3 regions of the Streptomyces sp. NPDC002884 genome follow, and region 3 is predicted to be linked to each of the others. Evidence: riboswitches for the same ligand, from Rfam matches in the RefSeq annotation. Region 3 holds a riboswitch; each other region holds the start of a gene.

Evidence for each region. Region 3 has a riboswitch for cobalamin ahead of ABT070_RS07985 (CbtB domain-containing protein). Riboswitches for the same ligand answer to the same signal wherever they lie in the genome.
Region 1: it holds a riboswitch for cobalamin, as region 3 does, so the genes downstream of both, metE (5-methyltetrahydropteroyltriglutamate--homocysteine S-methyltransferase) here and ABT070_RS07985 (CbtB domain-containing protein) in region 3, are expected to answer to the same signal.
Region 2: it holds a riboswitch for cobalamin, as region 3 does, so the genes downstream of both, ABT070_RS27560 (cobalamin biosynthesis protein) here and ABT070_RS07985 (CbtB domain-containing protein) in region 3, are expected to answer to the same signal.

Annotation. Positions count from the first base shown of each region.
Region 1 covers NZ_JBEOVB010000003.1:379,573-382,836, forward strand. The annotation lists gene ABT070_RS09050 (ATP-binding protein) at 1-156, opposite strand, end outside; partial or broken gene ABT070_RS09055 (STAS domain-containing protein) at 274-679, shown strand; partial or broken gene ABT070_RS09060 (3-hydroxyacyl-CoA dehydrogenase family protein) at 769-948, shown strand; cobalamin riboswitch at 1,068-1,304, shown strand; gene metE (5-methyltetrahydropteroyltriglutamate--homocysteine S-methyltransferase) at 1,470-3,264, shown strand, end outside.
Region 2 covers NZ_JBEOVB010000015.1:149,948-153,211, reverse strand. The annotation lists gene ABT070_RS27570 (inorganic phosphate transporter) at 1-629, shown strand, start outside; gene ABT070_RS27565 (hypothetical protein) at 664-885, shown strand; cobalamin riboswitch at 1,007-1,159, shown strand; gene ABT070_RS27560 (cobalamin biosynthesis protein) at 1,258-2,247, shown strand; gene ABT070_RS27555 (cobyric acid synthase) at 2,244-3,264, shown strand, end outside.
Region 3 covers NZ_JBEOVB010000003.1:134,114-137,377, reverse strand. The annotation lists gene ABT070_RS07990 (enoyl-CoA hydratase/isomerase family protein) at 1-1,052, shown strand, start outside; cobalamin riboswitch at 1,123-1,276, shown strand; gene ABT070_RS07985 (CbtB domain-containing protein) at 1,312-1,533, shown strand; gene ABT070_RS07980 (CbtA family protein) at 1,558-2,319, shown strand; gene solA (N-methyl-L-tryptophan oxidase) at 2,671-3,264, shown strand, end outside.

The DNA.
Region 1 (3,264 bases), 250 kb from region 3:
GTCCGCGATGCAGCCGTCGTCCGCGCCCAGGGCGAAGCCCGCGCGCACCAGATGCCCGTTCGGCCCGTTACGGCCGTCACCGCCGGACTGGGATTCCTCCACGTTTCTCGCCCTCACTCCCCCGTTCACGTGCGCCGGTACCCGCGATCGCGCCATGCATGCCACGGGGGTGCCGTTCGGCACAGCCGCGGGGTGCATGCCGCCGCGGTGGTGGGGCAGAATCTTCGGCGCACGCCCGGACCCGGGGCCGGCCCGAACACAGTCGAGGAGACGGTGAGCGACATCGAGAACGCGGACCGGCGAGGCAGCCTGTCCGTCGCGCATCGCGTGGTCGACGGCGTGCGAGTCCTGACCGTGCGGGGCGAGATCGACCACGACGTCAAGGACGTCCTCAGCGAAGCCCTGCTGTGCGAGGACGGCGCGGTGCCTCCCCTGCGGGTCGTGGCGGACCTCGCCGGCGTCACCTTCATGGACTCCAAGCGGCATCAACGTCTTCCTCGCCGCGCACCGGCAGGTGAGCGGCGCGCACGGCGGCTGGCTGCGCATCGCCGCCGCGCAGGAGCCCGTCCTGCACGTCCTGCGGCTGGTCGGCGTCGACGTCCTCCTCGCCTGTCACCCCACCACCGAGCAGGCCCTGAACCCCGAACCGGCATCACGTCACACGGCTGATCCGGCCTGAGGGCGGTACAGCGTCGGCTCACTCGACACGAAGTACCGGGTACGGCACGAACGTGGTGCTGTTCTGGTCGATCCGCAACGGCCGGCCGAGGGGCGTCGCGGCACGCGGACCTGATCGGCCCGGACACCGTCGCCGCCATCGCCGAGTCCCTGTACGACGAGTTCAGGGAACCGCTCTACGCACCACCCCCACTGCTGCGACGGATGGTGGAAGCGGGGCGGCTGGGCCGCAAGAGCGGCCGGGGATTCCACGTGTACGGCCAAGGCTGAGCGTCCTGGCGCGAGCGGGGCGTTTCCCGCTCCCGGCGTATTCCAAGCATGCCGAACGCGTGTTCCACCTCACCACCCGAATGCCGGGCGGGATCCGCCGCGCCGCAGAGCCGCCCCGTAGGCTGGCGGGCGCAGCTGGTTCGCCCCGTCCGCCAGGCGGGATGCGTCGCAAGAGGGAACCCGGTGGGAATCCGGGACTGCCCCGCAGCGGTGAACGGGAACGACCGCCGTCATACGCACTGGACCCACGAACAGGGTCTGGGAAGCGACGGTCAGTAGGTGTCCCGTCTCGTACGAACTCCGTACGACGAGACGTGCCCGTGAGTCCGAAGACCTGCCCGTTGCCCACGCACGAACCACTCGTGCGCGGAGATCCCGGTGACCTCGTGGGCGGGTCGGCGTACATATCAGGCGGACGACCGCGCTGTGCCGCGCGAGGTCGGATCCGTCCGGTCCGTCACCCCTTCGCGCTCGCGTCCCGTCCCGGGATTCCAGGGAGATATCTCGCGAAGGAGATTTCCGTGACAGCGAAGTCCGCAGCCGCGGCGGCACGGGCCACCGTGTACGGCTACCCCCGTCAGGGCCCGAACCGGGAACTGAAGAAGGCCATCGAGGGCTACTGGAAGGGCCGCGTCGGCGCCGACGCCCTCCGCACCACCGCCGCCGAACTGCGCGCCGCCAACTGGCGGCAGCTCGCCGACGCCGGCATCGACGAGGTCCCGACCGGCGACTTCTCGTACTACGACCACGTCCTGGACACCACCGTCATGGTCGGCGCGATCCCCGGACGCCACCGCGACGCCGTCGCCGCCGACCCGCTGAACGGCTACTTCGCCATGGCACGCGGCACCCAGGACGTCGCACCGCTCGAGATGACGAAGTGGTTCGACACCAACTACCACTATCTGGTGCCCGAGTTGGGCCCGGACACGGTCTTCACGGCCGATCCGGCCAAGCAGGTCGCCGAGCTCCGGGAAGCCCTCGCCCTCGGGCTGGACGCCCGCCCGGTGCTGGTCGGCCCGGTCACCTACCTGCTGCTCGCCAAGCCCGCCCCGGGCGTGCCCGCGGACTTCGAGCCGCTCACCCTGCTCGACCGCCTGCTGCCGGTGTACGCCGAGGTCCTCGCCGACCTGCGCGCGGCCGGCGCCGGGTGGGTACAGCTGGACGAGCCCGCCCTCGTCCAGGACCGCACCCCGGCCGAACTGGACGCCGCCGCCCGCGCCTACCGTGCACTCGGGGCGCTCACCGACCGGCCCCGGCTCCTGGTCGCCTCCTACTTCGACCGGCTCGGCGACGCCCTGCCGGTCCTGGCCAAGGCTCCCGTCGACGGACTCGCCCTGGACTTCACCGACGCCGCGGCCGCCAACCTCGACGCCCTCGCCGCCGTGGGCGGTCTGCCGGGCAAGCGGCTGATCGCCGGCGTCGTCAACGGCCGCAACGTGTGGATCAACGATCTGGAGAAGTCCCTCGCCACCCTCGGCACCCTGCTCGGGCTGGCCGACCGGGTCGACGTGGCCGCCTCCTGCTCCCTGCTCCACGTGCCCCTCGACACGGCCCTGGAGCAGGACATCGCGCCGCAGACCCGGCGCTGGCTGGCCTTCGCCCGCCAGAAGACCGCCGAGATCGTCGCCCTCGCCGAGGGCCTGTCCCTCGGCACCGACGCGATCACGGGCGAACTGGCCGCGAACCGGGCCGATCTCGCCGCCCGGACCGTATCCCCCCTCACCCACGACCCGGCCGTCCGCGCCCGCGCCGCCGCGGTCGGGGACACCGACGCCCGCCGCTCCCAGCCGTACGCCGAGCGGGCCGCGGCCCAGCGCGCCCACCTCGGCCTGCCCCTGCTGCCGACCACCACCATCGGCTCCTTCCCGCAGACCGGCGAACTGCGCACCGCCCGCGCCGACCTGCGGGCCGGCCGCATCGACACCGGCGGCTACGAGGAGCGCATCAAGGCCGAGATCCAGGAGGTCGTCTCCTTCCAGGAGAAGGCCGGCCTGGACGTCCTCGTGCACGGCGAGGCCGAACGCAACGACATGGTCCAGTACTTCGCCGAACAGCTCACCGGATACCTGGCCACGGAGCACGGCTGGGTGCAGTCCTACGGCACCCGCTACGTCCGCCCGCCGATCCTGGCCGGTGACATCTCCCGCCCCGAACCGATGACCGTGCGCTGGACGACGTACGCCCAGTCCCTCACCGACCGCCCGGTCAAGGGCATGCTCACCGGTCCCGTCACCATGCTCGCCTGGTCCTTCGTCCGCGACGACCAGCCCCTCGGCGACACCGGCCGCCAGGTCGCCCTCGCCCTGCGCGACG
Region 2 (3,264 bases), on a different contig from region 3:
CCGACCCGCCCACCTGGGTCATCCTCTCCGCCGGCCTGGCCATCGCGCTCGGCACCTACCTCGGCGGCTGGCGGATCATCCGCACCATGGGCAAGGGCCTGACCGACCTCCAGCCGCAGCAGGGCTTCGCCGCCCAGACCAGCGCGGCCACGGTCATCCTGGCCTCCTCGCACCTCGGCTTCTCCCTCTCCACCACCCACTCGGTCTCCGGTGCCGTGATGGGCGCCGGACTGGGCCGCAAGGGCGGGGTGGTCCGCTGGTCGACGGCGACCCGGATGTTCGTCGCATGGGGCCTGACGCTCCCGGCCGCGGCCCTGGTGGGCGCGCTCGCCGAGGCCGTCACCGGTCTGGGCGACTGGGGCACGGCCCTCGTGGCGGTCTTCCTGATCGCCTCCAGCGCGGCCATCTGGAAGGTCTCCCGGCGCGAGGTCGTCGACGCCTCGAACGTCAACGAGCCCGAGGAGCCCGCGGGCGTCGTCACGACGGCGATCGCCGCCGTCACCCCGCCGCCCACGGGCACCCTGGCCGAGGACCTCACGGCCGGCCGCACGACGGACCTGACGGCCACGATCCCCGCCCCGGCCACAGAGCCCGCGACCCCCGCCGCTCCCCCGGCCGCGGCCGTCTGAGCCCGCGCACCCGGTACGAAGGAAGAGAAGCAGCATGAAGATCGACTGGGCAGCCCTGGGCTCCGTCTTCGGTGTCAGCCTCGTGATCACCGTAGGCCTCGTCGCCCTGTTCACCCTCGGGATCATGGGCCTGTCGCGGCAGGAACGCGCCACGGCGCAGGGCGACTCGGCCACCCTCGCGGTGACCGGCGCGTACGCCTGCTTCGCGGCCTGCGCGGCGGCGGTGGCGTACGGGATCTCACTGATCGTCGCCTGACGCACCATCCGAACACCCGAGGGGTGCGGGACGGATCACCGTCCCGCACCCCTCGGCGTTCGTGGCCACGCCGACCGGTCCTGTGTGGGGTTCTGCACACTCCAGCCTCGCAGGTCAACAGCAAGTTGACGGGTCTTGCGGGCCGTGGTGGACTGCCCGAGCCATGTACGGCGGCAGAAGAGGAAGCCGGTGTGAATCCGGCGCGGTCCCGCCACTGTCACCGGGGTAGAAACCCCCGGGAGCCAGGAACTCTCGCCGCCGGTCTCGTCGAACCAGGGCGTGGACACCCTGAGTGAGGACATATCGCCATGCTCGCTCGGCCGTTGAGGTACACCACCAGGTCGCTCCCCGACCCCACGGCCGGCTGAGCCGATGCGTGCCGATCGCCTCTACGCGTACGGCGCCGCCACCGGCCTTCTGGGCGACCTGCTGCTCGGCGATCCGCGCCGAGGGCATCCGGTCGCCGCGTTCGGGCGGGCCGCCGGTGCCGTCGAGCGACTGCTGTGGCGGGACCACCGGGGACAGGGCGCCCTCCACGCCGTCGTGTGCGCGGGCGGGGTCGTGGCCCTGGGAGCCGTCGCCGAACAGGCCGTACGCCGTTCCCCCGCCGCTTCCGTCGCTCTGGTCTCCGCCGCCACCTGGGCCGTGATCGGGGGCAGTTCCCTGGTCCGGGAGGCCCGGGTCATCGGGCGGGCGCTCGAAGCGGGGGACATCGAGGCCGCCCGGGAGCGGCTGCCGCATCTGTGCGGGCGGGATCCGCACGCGCTGGACGCCGACGGGATCGCCCGGGCCGTCGTGGAGTCCGTCGCCGAGAACACCTCCGACGCCGTCGTGGGGGCACTGGTGTGGGGTGCCGTGGGCGGGGTGCCGGGCCTGGTCGGGTTCCGGGCCGTCAACACCCTGGACGCCATGGTCGGTCACCGGTCGCCGAGGTATCTGCGGTACGGCTGGGCCGCCGCGCGCCTCGACGACGTCGCCGGCTGGCCGGGAGCCCGGCTGACCGCCGCGCTCGCCGCCGTCGCGGGGGACGATCCCCGGGGCGCCCTGCGGGCCTGGCGGGCCGACGCCCGCAAGCATCCGAGCCCCAACGCCGGTCCGGTGGAGGCCTCGTTCGCGGGCGCCCTCGGGGTGCGGCTGGGCGGCACCCTGTCGTACGCCGGGCGGGTCGAGCACCGGCCCGTGCTGAACGGCGCGGCCGGGCGGCCCGTCGTCGCCCGGGACATCGAACGTGCCGCGTGGCTCTCCCGCCGCGTCGGTCTGCTCGCGCTCGGCGTGACCGTCGCCGCGCGCGCCGTCGCCACGAGCTTCGTCGCGAGGAACCAGAGCAACCGGAGCAACCGGCCGAAGGGGCGTACTTCATGAGCGGGGGACTCCTCGTCGCCGGCACCACCTCCGACGCCGGCAAGAGCGTCGTCACGGCCGGGATCTGCCGGTGGCTGGTGCGGCAGGGGGTGAAGGTCGCGCCCTTCAAGGCACAGAACATGTCCCTCAACTCGTTCGTGACGACGGAGGGCGCCGAGATCGGGCGGGCCCAGGCCATGCAGGCCCAGGCCTGCCGGGTGGAGCCGACCGCGCTGATGAACCCCGTGCTGCTCAAGCCGGGCGGTGAACAGAGCAGCCAGGTCGTGCTGCTCGGCAAGCCGGTGGGCGAGATGAGTGCCCGTGGCTATCACGGGGGACGGCAGCAGAAACTCCTCGGAACCGTTCTCGACTGCCTCGCCGAGTTGCGGGGCACGTATGACGCGGTGATCTGTGAGGGGGCGGGCAGTCCGGCCGAGATCAATCTGCGGCGGACCGACATCGTGAACATGGGGATCGCGCGGGGCGCGCGGCTGCCCGTGCTCGTCGTCGGCGACATCGACCGCGGCGGTGTCTTCGCCTCCTTCTTCGGCACCGTCGCCCTGCTCTCGCCGAAGGACCAGGAGCTGGTCGCCGGGTTCCTGGTCAACAAGTTCCGGGGGGACGTCTCCCTGCTGGAGCCGGGCCTGGACATGCTGCACGGGCTCACCGGGCGGCGGACGTACGGCGTGCTGCCGTTCCGGCACGGGCTCGGGATCGACGAGGAGGACGGGCTGAGGGTCTCGCTGCGGGGAACCGTGCGGGAGTCGAACACCGCCCCGCCCGTCGGCGAGGACGTGCTGCGGGTCGCCGTGTGCGCCGTCCCCCTCATGTCCAACTTCACGGACGTGGACGCGCTGGCCGCCGAACCCGGCGTCGTCGTGCGGTTCGTGGACCGGCCCGAGGAGCTGGCCGACGCCGACCTGGTGGTGATTCCGGGGACCCGGGGGACCGTGCGCGCCCTGGAGTGGCTGCGGGAGCGGGGGCTCGCGCAGGCCGTCCTCCGCCGGGTCGCCGAGCAGCGGCCCGTCCTCGGTGTCT
Region 3 (3,264 bases):
TGCTGCACACCGCCGGCCGAGCCGCCCACATCACGCTCAACCGGCCGAGGGCCATCAACGCCCTCAACCACACGATGGTGCGCCGGATCGACGACGCGCTGAGCGCGTGGGAGCGCGACCCGGCCGTCGAGACCGTCGTCATCTCCGGGGCGGGGGAGCGCGGGCTGTGCGCGGGCGGCGACATCCGCGCCGTCCACGACGACGCCCGCGACGCCGACGGCGCCGCCTCGGCCGCCTTCTGGCGCGACGAGTACCGCCTCAACGCCCGCATCGCCCGCTACCCCAAGCCCTACGTCGCCGTGATGGACGGCATCGTGATGGGCGGCGGGGTCGGCGTCTCCGCGCACGGCGGTGTCCGGGTGGTCACCGAGCGGTCGAGGATCGCGATGCCCGAGACCGGCATCGGTTTCGTGCCGGACGTCGGCGGCACTCACCTGCTCGCCCGCGCCCCGGGCGCACTGGGCACCCATCTCGCCCTGACGGGCGCCCGGATCGGCGCCGGGGACGCGGTGCTGTGCGGGCTCGCCGACCACTACGTACCGTCCGTGTCGCTCCGTCGGTTCGTCGACGACCTCTCCGGTCTGCCCGTCCAGGCAGCCCTGGACCGTCATGTACGGCCCTTGCCGGCCGGGGAGCTGGCGGGCCACCGGGCGTGGATCGACAGCTGCTGCGCGGCCGACACCGTCGAGGAGATCGTCCGACGGCTGTTCGCCCACGGCGACCCGGCGGCGAAGGAGACCGCGGAGACCCTGCTGGCCAAGTCGCCCACCGCGCTCAAGGTCACCCTGGCCGCCGTGCGCCGCGCCGGGCGGCTCGGCGTGCTGGAGCGGGTGCTGGAGCAGGAGTACCGCGTCTCCTGCGCGGCCCTGACCACGCCCGACCTGGTCGAGGGCATCAGGGCCCAGGTCATCGACAAGGACCGCGACCCGCGTTGGTCGCCGGCCACTCTCGCCGAGGTCACGGCGGCCGATGTGGAGCGTTTCTTCACCCCGCTCGGCGAGCGTGAACTCCGGCTTCCCGGGCCCGATATGGCCACGGAGGCGGCCCGGTGACCGCAACCGGGGCGGTGATCCGGGCCACTTGGCCGTGGAGAGGGCAATCACGCCAGGTGGGGCGGTATTGGCCAGCGGCCCGACACGCGGTACCGTCGCTCTGATATTTGACGACGGCGAGACGGAAGCCGGTGAGAATCCGGCACGGTCGCGCCACTGTGGACGGTGTACCCCGAAGGGGCGCACCGCGAGTCAGACCCGTGGCCGTCGTCATGTGCACCACCGAGATGGGACGCGAACTCCCAGAGGAGGTCTTGCCATGGCGCAGCATGTCGCCCAGCCGACTACCAGCACGCCCGTCGTACCCGCCAAGTTGCCGCTGAAGGACATCGCCCCCTGGGCCGTCTTCTTCGGCGTCCTGATGCTGGTCCTGCTCTACTTCGTCGGCGCGGAGCAAGGCGCGACCGCCGTCGTCTCCGGCGAGGACGTTCACGAGTGGGTGCACGACGCCCGCCACCTGCTCGGCTTCCCCTGCCACTGACCCGAGGGGAACCCCAGCACACCCATGAACTCCGCAACGGTAAGAAACCTGCTCGTGCGGGGCATGCTCGCCGGCCTCGGCGCCGGCGTGCTCGCCCTGATCGTCGCCTACTTCCTCGGTGAGCCGAACGTCGACAGCGCGATCGGCTTCGAGGAGTCCCATGCCGCGGGCCACGAGCACCACGAGGTGGAACTCGTCTCCCGCAGCCTCCAGTCCACCGCCGGCCTCGCCACCGGCGTGCTGATCTACGGGGTGGCCTTCGGCGGCATCGCCGCCCTCGCCTTCTGCTTCGCCCTCGGCCGCGTCGGCCGGTTCACCCCGCGGGCCACGGCCCTTCTGCTGTCGGGGACCGCCCTGCTCGCCGTGTACGTCGTGCCGTTCCTGAAGTACCCGGCCAATCCGCCCGCGGTCGGCGACGGCGACACCATCGGCAAGCGGACCACCCTGTACTTCCTGATGATGGTGCTCGGCGTGCTGCTCGCGGTCGCCGCGGTGATCCTGGGCAAGCGGCTCGCACCGAGGCTGGGCACCTGGAACGCCACCGTCGCAGCCGTCCTCGGCTTCGTGCTCGTCATCGGGCTGGCCTACGAGTTCCTGCCGACCGTCAACGAGGTGCCGAGCGACTTCCCCGCGACCCTGCTGTGGCGGTTCCGCCTGTCCGCCCTCGCCATGCAGCTCACGCTCTGGGCGGGCTTCGGCCTCGTCTTCGGCGAACTGGCCGAACGGCTGCTGCACCCCAAGCCCGCCACGGTGACCGCGGGCACGCCGGTGGCCGCCCCGCAGTGACCTGACCGGCATCACGACCCGACGAGAGGGCCCACGGAACCGTTCCGGGGGCCCTCCCGCGTTCGCGAGCCCGCCGGACCGGCGGCCGGTGAAACTGCCGGGACGAACATCCGACCGGCCGCCGGTACACGGCAACTGCCTCCGGCCCCGCCGTCACTCCCGCCGGTACACGGCAGCCGCCCCCGGCCTCGCCGTCACTCCCCGCCGGTTCGCGCCGCTCGCCGCCGACCCCGTCGCGTCGGGGGTCCCGGTCCTCCTGACATCCGAGGACCCGGTCGCCCGTACGATCGAGTCCGCCGGCATGGCCCGCGTTCCGCTCGTGGGCACCGGCCGGATCCCCGGGGAGGGACTGTGATCGCCGTAGTCGGCGCCGGACTCATGGGCGCGGCCACCGCCTGGCAACTGGCCCGCAGGGGCCACGAGGTCACGCTCGTCGAGGCGTACGACGTCGGCCACCGGCACGGCAGCTCGCACGGGAGCTCACGGATCTTCCGGAGGGCGTACGCCGACCCCTTCTACGTACGGCTGACCGGACAGGCGTACGAGCAGTGGCGGGAGCTGGAGGACGACAGCTCGACCCCCTTGCTGCGCACGACCGGTGGGCTCGACATGGGCGAGGACCACGACCCGAAGGTGATCGCCGGTCTCCTCGCCGCGGCCGGAGTGCCGCACGAACTCCTCGGCGCGGAAGCCGCCGCGGAGCGCTGGCCGTACATCCGCATCACCGGTCCGGTGCTCCACCACCCCGACGCGGGCGTGGTCCACGCCGACGAGACCGTCGGGGCCTGCGTACGGCGGGCGATCGAGCACGGGGCGCGGGCGATCATCGGCACCCGCGTCACCGGCATCGACGTCCGGGGGAGCGGGAAGGCGCGGCTGCACACCGACGACGGCCGCGAGATCGTCGCCGACACGGTGGTGGTCGCGGCCGGCGCGTGGCTGCCC